Regions from separate parts of the Variovorax sp. GW822-FHT04E09 genome, predicted to be linked through region 1. Evidence: predicted binding sites of a transcription regulator. Region 1 holds the regulator's gene; the other holds the start of a gene.
The links. Region 1 encodes NrdR, which represses ribonucleotide reductase genes. Its sites were predicted from a motif close to CACNANATNTNGTG; they were not measured.
Positions count from the first base shown of each region.

Region 2: the regulator NrdR is predicted to act here: its motif matches at 4,993-5,006, upstream of AC1RL8_RS21255 (ribonucleoside-diphosphate reductase subunit alpha).

Region 1 covers NZ_JBXAMR010000001.1:72,993-80,858, reverse strand. The annotation lists gene AC1RL8_RS00360 (DUF748 domain-containing protein) at 1-1,686, opposite strand, end outside; gene AC1RL8_RS00355 (lytic transglycosylase domain-containing protein) at 2,399-3,259, shown strand; ZMP/ZTP riboswitch at 3,309-3,435, shown strand; gene glyA (serine hydroxymethyltransferase) at 3,474-4,718, shown strand; gene nrdR (transcriptional regulator NrdR) at 4,752-5,195, shown strand; gene ribD (bifunctional diaminohydroxyphosphoribosylaminopyrimidine deaminase/5-amino-6-(5-phosphoribosylamino)uracil reductase RibD) at 5,236-6,354, shown strand; gene AC1RL8_RS00335 (riboflavin synthase) at 6,441-7,112, shown strand; gene ribBA (bifunctional 3,4-dihydroxy-2-butanone-4-phosphate synthase/GTP cyclohydrolase II) at 7,109-7,866, shown strand, end outside.
Region 2 covers NZ_JBXAMR010000005.1:229,768-237,633, reverse strand. The annotation lists gene AC1RL8_RS21280 (cytochrome C assembly family protein) at 1-631, shown strand, start outside; gene AC1RL8_RS21275 (PP0621 family protein) at 628-885, shown strand; gene AC1RL8_RS21270 (two-component system sensor histidine kinase NtrB) at 882-2,579, shown strand; gene AC1RL8_RS21265 (sigma-54-dependent transcriptional regulator) at 2,585-4,135, shown strand; gene ampD (1,6-anhydro-N-acetylmuramyl-L-alanine amidase AmpD) at 4,122-4,739, shown strand; gene AC1RL8_RS21255 (ribonucleoside-diphosphate reductase subunit alpha) at 5,089-7,866, shown strand, end outside.

The DNA of each region.
Region 1 (7,866 bases):
CACCTTGGCGCCGCCGGCCGGGGTCTTCAGCCAGCGCTCGAACATCCAGCGCTTCTCGTTGTCGCGCTCGACGCTCACCTTGGGGTTGGTCGCGGTGAACGACGCGATGTTCAAGGTGTGCCTGGTCATGTCGACCTCGGCGTCGACCAGCTCGAAGCGCCCGACGCTGGCCAGCGCGGTCTTGGCCTGGGTCAGCGCCAGGCCGTCGGCGGCCAGGCGGCGCGCCTTGAACTTCAGATCGGGCTGGGCCCAGGACACGTCGATCTGGCCGCTGAGCTTGCCGTCGAGCGTGGGCTCCAGGCTCTGCGCCAGGTACGGCGCAGCCAGCGACAGCGGCAGCGCCTCGACCTCGGTCTGCACGTCGGCGACCTTGTCGGTGGCGTTGCCCTTGAACTTCAGCGTGGCGCCCGCGACGGCAGTGCTGCCGTCGAACTGCGCGGGCTTTTCCATGGGCCAGGTGACGGCCGTGAGGTTGATGCCGAGGTCGGTGAGGTCGATGGCTGCAGCGGGCTTGACGGTTTCGTCGCGCCAGCCGACACGGCCGCCGTCGAGCGCGATCTTGTCGACCTGCACCTTGAGCTTGGGCTTCTCGGCGACCGGCTTGCCGCCCGGGGCGCTGGCCGCGGGCGCCGGCAGCGGCGCCGCCTTTTCGGCCGCGCCGGTCGCCGGGTCGGTGGCCATCAGGTTGAGCTGGCCGGCGGCGTCGCGCGCCACCACCAGCTGCGGCTTGGCCAGCGCGACCTCGCTCAGGTGAAACACCGACTCCAGCGGTCGCACGTCGGCCAGCGCCAGCTTGAGCGAGTCGAAGCCCAGCAGGTCGCGCCCGCGGGCGTCGCCCAGCTTGGCGCCATGGGCCTCGACCGTGCCGGTGAGCTTCAGGCCGATGGTGCTGGTCTGCTGGAAATCGATCTTCAGGTCGGCATCGAGGCTGCCGGCCTGCAGCTTCACCGGCAGGCCGCCGGGGATGTAGCCCAGGTACGGCACGAGGTCCAGCCCCTTGAACTGCACGTGGGCGTCGGTCTTGCGGCTTTGCGCGAACGGGGTCGTGAAGGCGGCCGAATCGAACTGGCTGCCGTTGAGCGCAAAGGCCAGCTTGGGCTCGGTCGTGATCTCGCGCTTGGAGGCGAGGTTGCTCAGGAACGGCACATCCAACATGAAGCCGCGCAGCTCATGCCGGCGCTTGACGGTCTGGTCGTCGAAGTCGACCGCACCATCCTTGATTGAGATGTTGTAGATCGCAAAGCGTGCGGGCTCGGCCTTCGGGTCAGGCGGCGGGCCCGAGGCCAGCTTGGCCAGGATGTCGTCGATGTCGTACTTGCCGTCGGCCAGGTGCGTGAGCAGCACCGCGGGTGCCTCGACCGTCACCGCGTCGATCACCGGCGCCAGGCGGAAGAGCGATTGCAATTCGGCGTCGGCATAGATGCGCTTGATGGCCACCTGCGGCTGCTTGCCGTCGGCGGTGGCGATGCGCAGGTCATTCAGTGCGAGCTCGAGCGTCCAGGGCTTGAAGTCGATCTTGCCGACGGTGACCTGCCGGCCCAGCTTTTCGCTCGCGATCTTCTGGAGCTGGCTCTTGGCGATCGGCGGCACCGCCAGCCACGCGATGGCCCACAGGGCCAACACCACCAGCAACGCGACGACCCCACGCCGCACCCATTTGTTCTGTTTGATCGAAGCAGCATCCATCCGCAGAAGTGTGCCGCAAACAGATGCCAACAAAGTCTGCCGAAACGTGAATGCGTTCCCTTTTGGCGAGGCGTTGTGATGCGAAGGCAATCACCGCCGGCATGGATAGGCCGAAAGTGCGCGCCCCGAAAACAAGAAAGCCCGGTGAGTCGACGAAGTGTCTTGTCACCGGGCTTGATGGCGGGCTCAAAACCCATGCCATCGATTCGCGCGACCGGAAGTAATGGTTCCCGCCGTGCTGGCAGCAAGAGATTGCCGCCGTGGAGTCCTCCATCGTTCGAGTCCTTGACTTGCACCTCGGACTGCCTGACTTCGGAAAAACGCCTGAAACCTCAGGCCCGTCCAGATTAGGCGTCTCACCCTTCCTTTGCAAATCCCTTTTCCAAGGGATTTCCCGTAGGCCCGCTCCCCTTGGAAGCCCCTCGGACGGGGGGATTCTTCAAGCACTTATTAACATATGAAACCAAATCCTTATGCTTGACCGTGTATTTAGCCACGATAGAATCCCGCCTGCCCTTGCTGCCGGACGCAGCAGGGCCTCCCTGAATCCGCTGCCGAATTCCACCGGCGTGATCAGGCCGCCGCGCTCCCTACCCCACACCCCCTCCATGCGCGGAGCCTGATTCGTACATACCAATCCAAGCGCCGCTGCCTTCATCCACCGCCCTTTCAGGCGCTGCATGCTAGGTGCCGCACAGAAAGGAAAAAAGCGATGAGCAAGGCGTTTGATGCCACAGCCCGCGGGCTACGGACCTTCGTGTCCGATGTGGCAGACGGCTTTTTTGAAATCACCCACAACGGGTTTGCGCTGGTCGGCCTGGCCATCGTGTTCGCGGCCCTCGCCCTCGTGGCGCGCCCCGACCTGCGCAAGACCGGTGAGGAACAACTGATGGGCTGGCTGCAGTCGCGCAAGCCCGCGCCCGAACCCACGGACCTCGAGCCGACCGCCATCGAGCGGACCACGGCCGCGAGCCCCGACGAGCTGCCCAAGCAGCAGGCGGCGGTGGCCTACTGGCTCAGCAAGAAATACCGCGTCGCGGCCGAGCCGCTGAGCGTGCTGGTCTCCGAGGCCTACCAGATCGGCAAGCGCACCAAGCTCGACCCGACGCTGATCCTGGCCATCATGGCCATCGAGTCCAGCTTCAACCCGTTCGCGCAAAGCCACGTCGGCGCCCAGGGCCTGATGCAGGTCATGACCCGCGTGCACGGCGACAAGTACGAAAGCGCGGGCGGCACGCTCACCGCCTTCGACCCCGTGACCAACATGCGCGTCGGCGTGAAGGTGCTGCAGGAATGCATCGCCCGCGCCGGCTCGCTCGAAGGCGGCCTGCGCTACTACGTGGGCGCCGCCAACCTCGACGACGACGGCGGCTATGCCGCCAAGGTGCTGGCCGAGCACGAGCGCCTGCGCCAGGTTGCCGCCGGCCGCGCGCCGTCGACGATGGTCGTGCCGCCGCCGACCACGGCGCGCGCACAGCCGATTCCGGTCGTGGCGCCGGCCAAGCCCGTGGGTGAAGAGCCTGCCACCGGCAGCGAGCCGGCCAAGGTCGCCCTGCTCTCCGCAGTTTCCTGAGGCCTTGCCAGCCTTCCCGGCCCGGATGCGTGCGGGCCTGCGCTACACTCGGCCTGTACGCGACTGGCGATAGGCGCAGCACCCTGAAAAAGGTGCCACGCGCTGACGTGGAATACCACTGGGAAGCGTGCCGCCTGGCCACAACAGGCGTTCAGCCGTTCGCCTGGGCAGCCCTTGTTTGGTTGAACAAGGACCTCGTCTTCAAAGGACTGCCATGTACCAACGCAATATCCTGGTCGAACAGACCGATCCCGAAATCTGGGCTGCGATTCAAGCCGAAAACGCGCGCCAGGAACACCACATCGAGCTGATCGCCAGCGAGAACTACGCCTCGCCGGCCGTCATGGCCGCCCAGGGCTCGCAGCTCACTAATAAGTACGCCGAAGGCTACCCGGGCAAGCGCTATTACGGCGGCTGCGAGCACGTCGACGTGGCCGAGCAACTGGCCATCGACCGCGTCAAGCAGATCTTCGGCGCCGACGCCGCCAACGTGCAGCCGCACTGCGGTGCCTCGGCCAACGAAGCCGTGATGCTCGCCTTCCTGAAGCCCGGCGACACCATCATGGGCATGAGCCTGGCCGAAGGCGGTCACCTGACCCACGGCATGCCTCTCAACATGAGCGGCAAGTGGTTCAACGTGGTGAGCTACGGCCTGGACGCCAACGAAGCCATCGACTACGACGCAATGGAACGCAAGGCACATGAGCACATGCCCAAGCTGATCATCGCGGGCGCCTCGGCCTACTCGCTGCACATCGACTTCGAGCGCTTCGCCAAGGTCGCCAAGGACGTCGGCGCGATCTTCATGGTCGACATCGCCCACTACGCCGGCCTCGTGGCCGCGGGCGTGTACCCGAACCCGGTGCCGCACGCCGACATCGTGACCTCGACCACGCACAAGAGCCTGCGCGGCCCGCGCGGCGGCATCATCCTGATGAAGTCGCAGCACGAGAAGGCGATCAACAGCGCCATCTTCCCCGGCCTGCAAGGCGGCCCGCTGATGCACGTGATCGCCGCCAAGGCCGTCGCGTTCAAGGAAGCCCTGACGCCCGAGTTCAAGGCCTACCAGCAACAGGTGGTCAAGAACGCCCAGATCGTGGCCGACACCCTCACCGCGCGCGGCCTGCGCATCGTGAGCGGACGCACCGAAAGCCACGTCATGCTGGTCGACCTGCGTTCCAAGGGCATCACCGGCAAGGAAGCCGAAGCCGTGCTGGGCGCCGCCCACATGACGATCAACAAGAACGCGATCCCCAACGACCCGGAAAAGCCGATGGTCACCAGCGGCGTGCGCATCGGCACCCCCGCCATGACCACCCGCGGCTTCAAGGACGAAGAGGCCCGCATCACGGCGAACCTGGTGGCCGACGTGCTCGAGAACCCGCGCGACGCGGCGAACATCGACGCGGTGCGCGCCAAGGTCCACGCCTTGACGAGCCGCTTCCCTGTCTACCGTTGATTTCGTAATCAGAAGAAGAGAAGCACTGGCCGCATGAAATGCCCTTTTTGCGGTCATCTCGAAACGCAGGTCGTCGAGACCCGCGTTTCGGAAGACGCCGACTTCGTCCGCAGGCGCCGCCAGTGCAGCGCCTGCGACAAACGCTTCACCACGTATGAGCGCCCCGACGTCAACTTCCCCGTCGTGGTCAAGAAGGACGGCAGCCGCGCCGACTTCGACTCGACCAAGGTGCGCGCCTCGATGATGCTGGCGCTGCGCAAGCGCCCCGTGAGCATCGAGCAGATCGACAACGCCCTGCTGCGCATCGAACAGAAACTCCTGGCCAGCGGCCTGCGCGAAATCGACTCGACGAAGGTCGGCGAGCTCGTGATGCGCGAACTCAAGAAACTCGACAAGGTCGCCTACGTGCGCTTTGCCTCGGTGTACCGCAGCTTCGAGGACGTGGACGAGTTCCGGCAGCTGCTGCGCGATATCTGAGCGGCGCGCCGACCCGCGCAGCCTTTTTCGCTCCGTACCCATGCCCTCTTCCGAACACATCGCGACCGCTCTGCGGCTGGCCGCCTCCGCGATCCGCCTGACCGACCCGAATCCGCGCGTCGGCTGCGTGCTGTGCGACGCCGACGGCCATGTGATCGGACAGGGCCACACCCAACAAGCCGGCGGCCCGCATGCCGAGGTGATGGCGCTGCGCGACGCGCAGGCCCAGGGCCATTCGACCGCGGGCGCCACCGCCTACGTCACGCTCGAACCCTGCTCTCACCACGGCCGCACCGGCCCCTGCTGCGACGCACTGGTCGCCGCCGGCGTGCGCCGCGTCGTGGCCTCGCTCGCCGACCCGAACCCGCTCGTGGCGGGACAAGGCTTCGAGCGCCTGCGTGCGGCGGGCGTCGAGGTCGAGGTCGGACCGGGCGCCGACGAATCCCGCGAGCTCAACATCGGCTTCTTCAGCCGCATGATCCGCCAGCAGCCCTGGGTTCGAATGAAGATCGCCGCCTCGATCGACGGCCGCACCGGCCTGCACAACGGCGTGAGCCAGTGGATCACCGGCGAGGCCGCGCGCGCCGACGGCCACGCCTGGCGGGCCCGCACCGGTGCGGTGCTGACCGGCGTCGGCACGCTGCTCGAAGACAACCCGCGCCTGGACGTGCGCCTGGTCGACACACCGCGCCAGCCCCACCTCGTGGTGGTCGACAGCCACCTCCAGACCTCGCCCGACGCTCACATTTTCATAGCTGGCCGCGCCGTCTGGATCTACGCCGCCAGCCGGCACAACGAAGAAAAGGCGGCCGCGCTCGAAGCCCGCGGTGCCACCATCACCTGCCTGCCCAACCTGCACGGCAAGGTCGACCTGCCCGCGATGCTCAAGGACCTCGCGGCGCGCGGCGTCAACGAGCTGCATGTCGAATCGGGCCACAAGCTCAACGGCTCGCTGCTGCGCGAAGGCTGCGTGGACGAGCTGCTGGTGTACCTGGCGCCCAAGCTGATCGGCAGCGGGCTCGACATCGCCAGCCACCTGCACGCCGAGGGCCCGCTCACCTCGCTGGCGGGCGCGCTGCCGCTCGAATTCAAGTCGGTGGACATGCTGGGGCCCGACCTGCGCATCGTCGCGCGCGTCGCCGGCCGCGACCGCTTCTGAGCCGCCGCCCACGCGGCGCGGCACATTCGCAGCCGCAAACCGGCCCTTCGGGCCGAAGACCCCTCGATGTCTGCGAAAATGTGGAAATGTTCACCGGAATCATCACCGGCGTGGGGCGCATCGCCGCCATCCACGACCTCGGCACCTCCTCCTCCTACGGCAAGCGACTCAGCATCGAGGTGCCCGACGGCTACCTCGACGACGTCGGGCTCGGCGACAGCATCGCGCTCAACGGCGCCTGCATGACGGTCACCACGCTCGCACCTGAACGCGGGCAATTCACCATCGACATTTCCGCGGAGTCCCTCGACAAGACGGCCGGCCTGACCGACGAAGGCAGCCGCATCAACCTCGAGAAGGCCCTGCGCGCGAGCGACCGCCTCGGCGGCCACATCGTCTCGGGCCACGTGGACGGCATCGGCCACGTGAGCTTCTTCGCGCCGGTCGGCGAAAGCTGGGAGCTGCGCGTGGTCGCACCGCCCGCGCTGGCGCGCTTCCTGGCCTACAAGGGCTCGATCACCATCAACGGCGTGAGCCTCACGGTCAACAGCGTGAGCGACATCGCCGATGGCGCCGAAGTCAGCATCAACCTGATCCCGCACACCGTGGAAAACACCTCCCTCGGCGGCCTGAAGGCCGGCTCGAAGGTCAACCTCGAAATCGACACCGTGGCGCGCTACGTGGAGCGCATGCTTCAGGCCGGCATGCTCACCCCCTCTCTGACGTCTTCCACGTCTCCCAAGGACACTTCGAAATGAACGCCTCCGTCACGCCGATCGGCGCCCCGCGCGCCGACCGTGCACCCGCACCGATCTCCCCGGTCGAAGACATCGTGGCCGAGCTGGCCGCCGGTCGCATGGTCATCCTCGTGGACGAGGAAGACCGCGAGAACGAAGGCGACATCGTCATCGCCGCCGACCACATCACCGCCGAAGCCATCAACTTCATGGCCCGTCACGCGCGCGGCCTGATCTGCCTCACGCTCTCGCGCGAGATGTGCGAGCGGTTGCAGCTGCCGCCGATGGTCCAGCGCAACGGCGCCAAGCATTCCACGGCCTTCACCGTCTCCATCGAGGCCGCCGAAGGCGTGACCACCGGCATCTCGGCCGCCGACCGCGCCCGCACCGTGCAGGCCGCCGTGGCGCGCAACGCCGTGGCCGCCGACCTGGTGCAGCCCGGCCACATCTTCCCGCTGCAGGCGGTGGACGGCGGCGTGCTCATGCGCGCCGGCCACACCGAAGCCGGCTGCGACCTGGCCGCCATGGCCGGCTGCTCGCCTGCCTCGGTGATCTGCGAGGTGATGAACGAAGACGGCACGATGGCCCGCCTGCCCGACCTGCAGATCTTCGCGGCCGAGCACGGCCTCAAGATCGGCACCATCGCCGCGCTCATCGAGCACCGCAGCCGCGTCGAATCGCTGGTCGAAAAAGTCGGCTGCCGCGAGATCCAGACCAACTGGGGCGTCTTCACGGCCCACGCCTTCGTCGACAAGCCCAGCCGCGGCGTGCACCT
Region 2 (7,866 bases), on a different contig from region 1:
CTTCGGTTTTGCGCCGGCGCTGTCGGTCACGGCGTGGCTGGTGCTCACGGTCTACGCGGTCGAAAGCCGCCTGTACCCGCAACTGAAGGCACGCCGTGCGCTGGCCTGGCTGGGCGCGGCCGCCGTGCTGCTGGCGCTGCTGTTCCCGGGCACGCCGCTGCATGTCAGCGCCTCGCCCTGGCTGCCGCTGCACCTGGCGCTGGGCATCGCCTCGTACGGCCTGTTCGGCGCCGCCGTGGTGCACGCCTGGCTGATCACGCGGGCCGAAAAGCAGATCCGCCTCGCCAGCGCCGATGCGCAGGCCGGTGTGCCGCTGCTCACATTGGAACGGCTCACCTTCCGCTTCGTCACGGCGGGCTTCGTGCTGCTGTCGGCCACGCTGCTGGCCGGCCTGCTGTTCAGCGAACAGCTCTACGGCGCCGCTGGCCGCGCCTGGAAGTGGGACCACAAGACCATCTTCTCGGTGCTCGCCTGGCTCAGCTTCGCGGTCCTGCTGACCGGGCGCGCGCGCTTCGGCTGGCGCGGACGCACGGCGCGGCGCGTGCTGTATGCGGGCGCGGCGCTGCTGCTGCTGGCCTATGTGGGCTCGCGCTTCGTGCTCGAAGTCGTGCTGACGCGCCTGCCCGCATGAAGTACCTGCTCGTCCTCGCGGTGGTGTGGGTCGCGATCTGGCTCTGGCGCAAGAACCGGCGCGAAGAGATGCGCGACGCGCAGCAGGAACGCGCCAAGAAAGCGCAGCAACGCACGCCGGCCGTCGGCCCGCCGCAGGCGATGGTGCGCTGCGCCCATTGCGGGCTGCACCTGCCCGCGGCCGACGCACTCGCCGGGCCGGACGGCGCGATGTTCTGCAGCGCCGCGCACCGCCAGGCCGGCACCTCCGCATGAGTTCATTGCGCCGGTCGCGCGGCGAGCCGGCCACCGACTGGGACGTGCTCGACCTGGGCGCCGGCGACAGCACGGCCCTGCTGCGGCTGTGGCGCGGCTTCATGGCGGCGCGCTGTTTCGTGGCGCTTGTGCTGGTGCTGCTGCAGGGCGTGGCCTTCGCCATCGGGCAGGCCGTGCAACCGCTGCCGATCGTGCTGTCGGGCGGCTACCTCGTGCTGGCCTGGCTGGAGATGCGCTACGCGCACTTCGAACCGCCGATCCGCGGCTTCTCCACCCTCTGGCTGCTGACCATCGGGGTCGACCTGGGCATCTTCAGCGCCCTGCAGGTGCTGCAGGGCGGCAGCGTCAACTACACGCCGCTGTTCGCGCTGCCCGTGCTGATGAGCGCGGTGCTCGGCACGCTGCTCGTGGGCCTGGGCACCACGGCCACCGTGACGCTGCTGCTGCTGGCCGACGCCGGCTGGCACTGGCTGCAGCAACCCGGCGATCCGTCGGCGCGCTTCGTGCAGGCCGCCCTCACCGGCACCGGCCTGTTCGTGGTGGCGCTGCTCGCGCACGAGCTGGCGCGCCGGCTGGCGCGCGAAGAGGCGGTGGCGCAACGCAGCCGCAGCCACGCGCAGATGCAGGCGCAGGTCAACGACCTGGTGATCGAAACCCTGAGCGAAGGCGTGCTGGTGATCGACACCGACGGCCTGGTGCACGCGGCCAACCCGGCGGCCGACGCAATCCTCGGCCAGGGCCTGGCGCAGCTGGCGTTGCCGTTCCCGCTGCACACCCAGCCGGCCTGGCATGCGCTGGCCGCGCTCGCGCGCCAGACCTTCGCGCGGCGCGCGCCGCAGACCGAGGAGATCCCGGTGGCGCAGGCGCGCGGCGCGGCGCGCGAGGTGCGCGTGCGCACCCGGCTCACGCCCACCGACGACCGCCGCGCCGACAGCCTGTGCGTGATGTTCCTGCAGGACCTGCGCGAGCTCGAGGCCCGCATCCGCACCGAAAAGCTCGCCGCGATGGGTCGCATGTCGGCCGCGGTGGCACATGAAATCCGCAACCCGCTGGCCGCCATCGCGCAGGCCAGCGCCCTACTCAGCGAAGACCTGACCGACCCGGCGCACCGCAAGCTGACCGACATGGTGCAGCACAACGCGCAGCGCCTGGCGCGCATCGTGGACGACGTGCTCGACGTCTCGCGCGCGCGCCAGCAGCGCGTGCTGTCGCTGGGCGAGCAGCTGGTGCTCGACCCGGCCGCGCAGATCCTGGCCGAGGAATGGATACGCCAGACCCAGCGCAAGGGCGTGCGCGTGGCGCTCGAGGCGCCGGGCAGCGAGGTGCGCTTCGAGGCCGAGCACCTGCGCCGGCTGCTGGTGAACCTGCTGGACAACGCGGCGCGCTACGCCAGCCAGCGCGAGGGCGCGATCCAGGTCATCACCACCTTGCAGCGCGCCGGCGTGCAGCGCCCGGCGCTGCTGGTGTGGAGCGACGGCGCACCGCTGGAGCCGGCGGTGCAGCGCCACCTGTTCGAACCCTTCTTCTCGTCCGAGAGCCGCTCCAGCGGCCTGGGCCTGTTCCTGTGCCGCGAGCTGTGCCGGCGCCACGGCGCCACCATCGGCTACGAACGGCGCGCGCTGGTGCCGGGCGGCCCCGAGGGCAACGAATTCTTCGTCAGCTTCGCACCGAGCGAAAACCGGCTGACACAATAGCGGCCGTGAGCTCCCTCCCGTCTTCCGCCGCCGCCCCGCGCCCCGCGCAGATCCTCGTCATCGACGACGAACCCGACCTGCGCACGCTCTACGAACTCACGCTGCTGCGCGAAGGCTACCGGGTGGAAGCCGCGGGCAGCGTGTCCGAAGCCTGGCAGCACCTGGAAGCCGGCCGCTTCGACGCCGTGATCACCGACATGCGGCTGCCCGACGGCGAAGGCATGGAGATCATCCACCGCATCCAGAAAGGCCAGCGCAGCGAGCGCTGCGTGGTCATGACCGCCTACGGCTCGGCCGAGAACGCGGTCGAGGCACTGAAGGCCGGCGCCTTCGACTACCTCACGAAGCCGGTCGACCTGAAGCAGTTCCGCGCCGTGGTGGCGTCGGCCGTGCAGGCCAACCGCGCGGCGGTGGTCGTGCCGCAGAAAGCGCCGCCGCAAGCCGCCGGCCAGGGCGGCGAGCGTCCCGATGTGCTGGCCGTGACGCGCAGCGGCGCCACCGCGCTCGACCGGCTGGTCGGCGACTCCGACCCGATGCGCCTCGTGAAGTCGCGCATCGCCAAGGTAGCGCGCGGCATGGCGCCGGTGCTGGTGCGCGGCGAATCGGGCACCGGCAAGGAACTCGTCGCACGCGCCGTGCACGGCTGCAGCCAACGCAGCGAAGGCCCCTTCGTCGCGGTGAACTGCGGCGCGATCCCCGAGAACCTGCTCGAGGCCGAGTTCTTCGGCGCCAAGAAGGGCTCGTACACCGGCTCCTCGCAAGACCGCGACGGCTACTTCCAGGCGGCGCGCGACGGCACGCTGTTCCTCGACGAAATCGGCGACCTGCCGCTGGCCATGCAATCGAAGCTGCTGCGCGCCATCCAGGAGCGCAGCGTGCGCGCCATCGGCTCGACGCAGGAAGACGCGGTCGACGTGCGCATCGTGAGCGCCACCCATAAAGACCTGCACGCCGAGGTGCTGGCCGGCCGCTTCCGGCAGGACCTGTTCTACCGCCTCAACGTGATCGAGATCGCCGTGCCCGCGCTGCGCGAGCGCCGCGAAGACCTGCCCGCGCTGTGCACCGCGCTGCTCGCGCGCATCGCGCAGGACGGCGGCCTGCCCGTGCCGCGCCTGTCCGACGCGCTGCTGCAGCGCCTGGCCCAGCACCCACTCGACGGCAACGTGCGCGAGCTCGAGAACCTGCTGCACCGCGCCGTGGCGCTGAACGACGGCGACGAACTGCACATCGACCTGATGGGCGCGATGACGCCGATGCCGGCCGCGCCGCGCGGCGAATCCGCTGAAGCGCCAGCCGCCGTTGCGGTGGCTGCGGCCCCCACGCCGGCGGCCGAACCCAAGCCCGCGCCGCCGCCGCTGCCTTCCGATCTGCAAGCCTGGCTCGACCAGCAGGAGCGCGAGATCCTCGTGCGCGCGCTGCACGAGAGCGGCTTCAACCGCACGGCCGCCGCCGCGCGGCTGGGCATGAGCCTGCGCCAGATCCGCTACCGCATCGCGCGCCTGGGCATCTCCACGCCCAACGGCGACGACGGCACCACCGCGCATGCCGACGACTGACGACCTCGCCACCCCACCGGCCGCCGACGACGGACTCTGGCGCGCCGGCTGGTACCGCTTCGCCAAGGCGCTGCCCTCGCCCAACTTCGGCCCGCGCCCCCTCGGCGCGCAGACCGACCTGATCGTGCTGCATTCCATCAGCCTGCCACCGGGCGAATACGGCGGTGACGCCGTGCAGCAGCTCTTCACCAACCAGCTCGACTGGGACGCGCACCCGTACTTCCAGTCGATCCGCGGGCTCGAGGTGTCGTCGCATTTCTATGTGCGACGCAACGGCGAGCTCTGGCAGTTCGTGAGCTGCGAGGACCGCGCCTGGCATGCCGGCGTGTCGTCGTGGCGCGGACGCACCAACTGCAACGACGACTCCGTCGGCATCGAACTCGAAGGCCTCGAGGGCGAGCGCTTCGAAGAGACGCAGTACGAGACGCTGGCCAGCCTGTGCGCCGCGCTCGCGCAGCACTACGCCATCGCCCACATCGCCGGCCACGAGCACATCGCGCCCGGCCGCAAGCAGGACCCCGGCGCCGGTTTCGACTGGCGCCTGCTGCGCGAACAGCTCGGCTGGAATCCACAGATGTTTCCCGAGCAGGTGGTCGCGCGCTAATTTTTTCAATCGCTCCGTGGCCCGCGATGCGCCGCTCTCGCAGCGCAGCAATCTCGCAAGCGCAGGCACGCGACGTAGCAACCATGCGGGCTGCAGGCCCAAATCGCCTTGCAAGCCGCGCCCCATGCGGGTTGCGCCACCATGGGCCAGTATTCACGCGGCATCGCTGGCGATGCGCTGAGTGCGGCGCAATTCCTGTCAGGGTTGCGTCCATAGGAAAACACTACCTGTAGTGGCTTGTAGGGCACAGACACCCTAGATATAGTGTCTTCCCGTTCGGCAACAACGCCGACGCAAGGCCCGCGAGGCCTTGCCAACCAACAAGAATTGCACAACCGAGAGGAAGCGAATGCAAACTGCACTGAACACCCCGTCGACCCCCCGCGCCGTCCCCGCGACGCCGCAGCAGCAACAAGACACTGCGGGCTCGCCCACCGGTCAGAACCTCGCGCACTACCAGATCATCCGCCGCAACGGCGCCGTCGTTCCCTTCGAGCCGAACAAGATCGCCATCGCCATGATGAAGGCCTTCCTGGCGGTGCACGGCACCCAGGGCGCGGCTTCCGCCAGCGTGCGCGAGACCGTCGACACGCTGACGCAAGGCGTGATCCGCGCCATGGTGCGCTCGCGTCCGGGCGGCGGCACCTTCCACATCGAAGACGTGCAGGACCAGGTCGAGCTCGGCCTGATGCGCGGCGGCCACCATGAAATCGCGCGCGCCTACGTGCTGTACCGCGAACGCCGCACCCAGGAACGTTCGAAGCAAGGCGAGCAGGACGTGCCCGCCGCACCGGCGCTGCACGTGCTCGACAACGGCGAGCGCGTGGCGCTGGACCTGAACGAGCTCAAGGGCCTGATCGAATCGGCCTGCCAGGGCCTGGGCGACAGCATCACCGCCGCCCCCATCGTCGCCGAGACGATGCGCAACCTGTACGACGGCGTGCCGCTGGACGAGGTCTACAAGGCCTCCATCCTGGCCGCCCGCACGCTGATCGAGAAGGACCCCGACTACACCTTCGCCACCGCGCGCCTGCTGCTGCACACGATCTTCAAGGAAATCATCGGCCGCGAAGTGATGCCGGTCGAGCGCGCCACCGCCTACGCCGACTACTTCCCGCAGTTCATCAAGAAGGGCGTCGAGAACGAGCTGCTCGACGAGAAGCTGCTGCAGTACGACCTGCCCCGCCTGGGCGCCGCCCTGAAGGCCGAGCGCGACAACCAGTTCGACTACCTGGGCCTGCAGACGCTGTACGACCGCTACTTCCTGCACGTGCGCAAGACCCGCATCGAACTGCCGCAAGCGTTCTTCATGCGCGTGGCCATGGGCCTGTCGCTGAACGAAATCGACCGCGAAGCCCGCGCCATCGAGTTCTACGAAGTGCTGTCGTCGTTCGACTTCATGTCGAGCACGCCCACCCTGTTCAACGCCGGCACGCTGCGCTCGCAGCTGTCCAGCTGCTACCTGACCACCGTGCCCGACGACCTGGACGGCATCTACGAGTCGATCAAGGAAAACGCGCTGCTCTCGAAGTTCGCCGGCGGCCTGGGCAACGACTGGACCCGCGTGCGCGCACTGGGCAGCCACATCAAGGGCACCAACGGCGAATCGCAAGGCGTGGTGCCGTTCCTGAAGGTGGTGAACGACACGGCCGTGGCCGTGAACCAGGGCGGCAAGCGCAAGGGCGCCGTCTGCACGTACCTGGAAACCTGGCACCTCGACATCGAGGAGTTCCTGGAGCTGCGCAAGAACACCGGCGACGACCGCCGCCGCACGCACGACATGAACACCGCCAACTGGATCCCCGACCTGTTCATGCGCCGCGTGATGGAAAAGGGCACCTGGACGCTGTTCTCGCCCTCCAACGTGCCTGACCTGCACGACCTGTTCGGTGCCGACTTCGAGAAGGCCTACGTCGCCTACGAAGAAAAGGCCGCCCGCGGCGAGATCAAGCCCGCGCGCACCCTCCAGGCCTCGGACCTGTGGCGCAAGATGCTCACGATGCTGTTCGAGACCGGCCACCCCTGGATCACGTTCAAGGACGCCTGCAACGTGCGCTCGCCGCAGCAGCACGCCGGCGTGGTGCACTCGTCGAACCTGTGCACCGAGATCACGCTGAACACCAGCGACACCGAAACCGCCGTGTGCAACCTGGGTTCCGTGAACCTGCTGCAGCACCTGAAGGACGGCAAGGTCGACCAGGAAAAGCTCAAGCGCACCATCTCGACCGCGATGCGCATGCTCGACAACGTGATCGACATCAACTACTACGCCGTGAAGAAGGCGCGCGACTCCAACCTGCGCCACCGTCCGGTCGGCCTGGGCCTGATGGGCTTCCAGGACGCGCTGTACGAACTGCGCATTCCCTACGCCTCGCAGGAAGCCGTTCAGTTCGCCGACGAGTCGATGGAAGCCATCTGCTACCACGCCTACTGGGCCTCGACCGAGCTGGCCAAGGAACGCGGCAAGTACTCCAGCTACAAGGGCTCGCTGTGGGACAAGGGCATCCTGCCGATCGATTCGCTCGACCTGCTCGAGAAGGCCCGCGGCGGCTACGTCGAAGTGGACCGCTCGGCCACCCTCGACTGGGATTCGCTGCGCGCCAAGATCAAGGCCGACGGCATGCGCAATTCGAACTGCGTGGCCATCGCCCCCACGGCGACCATCTCGAACATCATCGGCGTGGACGCCTCGATCGAACCCTGCTTCGGCAACCTGTCGGTCAAGTCGAACCTGTCGGGCGAATTCACCGTCATCAACCACTACCTGGTGCGCGACCTGAAGCGCCTGGGCCTGTGGGACGACGTGATGGTCATGGACCTGAAGCACTTCGACGGTTCGCTGCGTCCCATCGACCGCGTGCCGCAGGACGTGAAGGCGCTGTACGCCACCGCGTTCGAAGTCGAAACCACGTGGCTGGTGGAAGCCGCCGCGCGTCGCCAGAAGTGGATCGACCAGGCGCAGTCGCTGAACATCTACATGGCCGGCGCCTCGGGCAAGAAGCTCGACGACACCTACAAGCTCGCCTGGCTGCGCGGCCTGAAGACCACGTACTACCTGCGCACGCAGAGCGCGACGCACGCTGAAAAGTCGACGGTGCAATCGGGCCGTCTCAACGCGGTGTCGTCG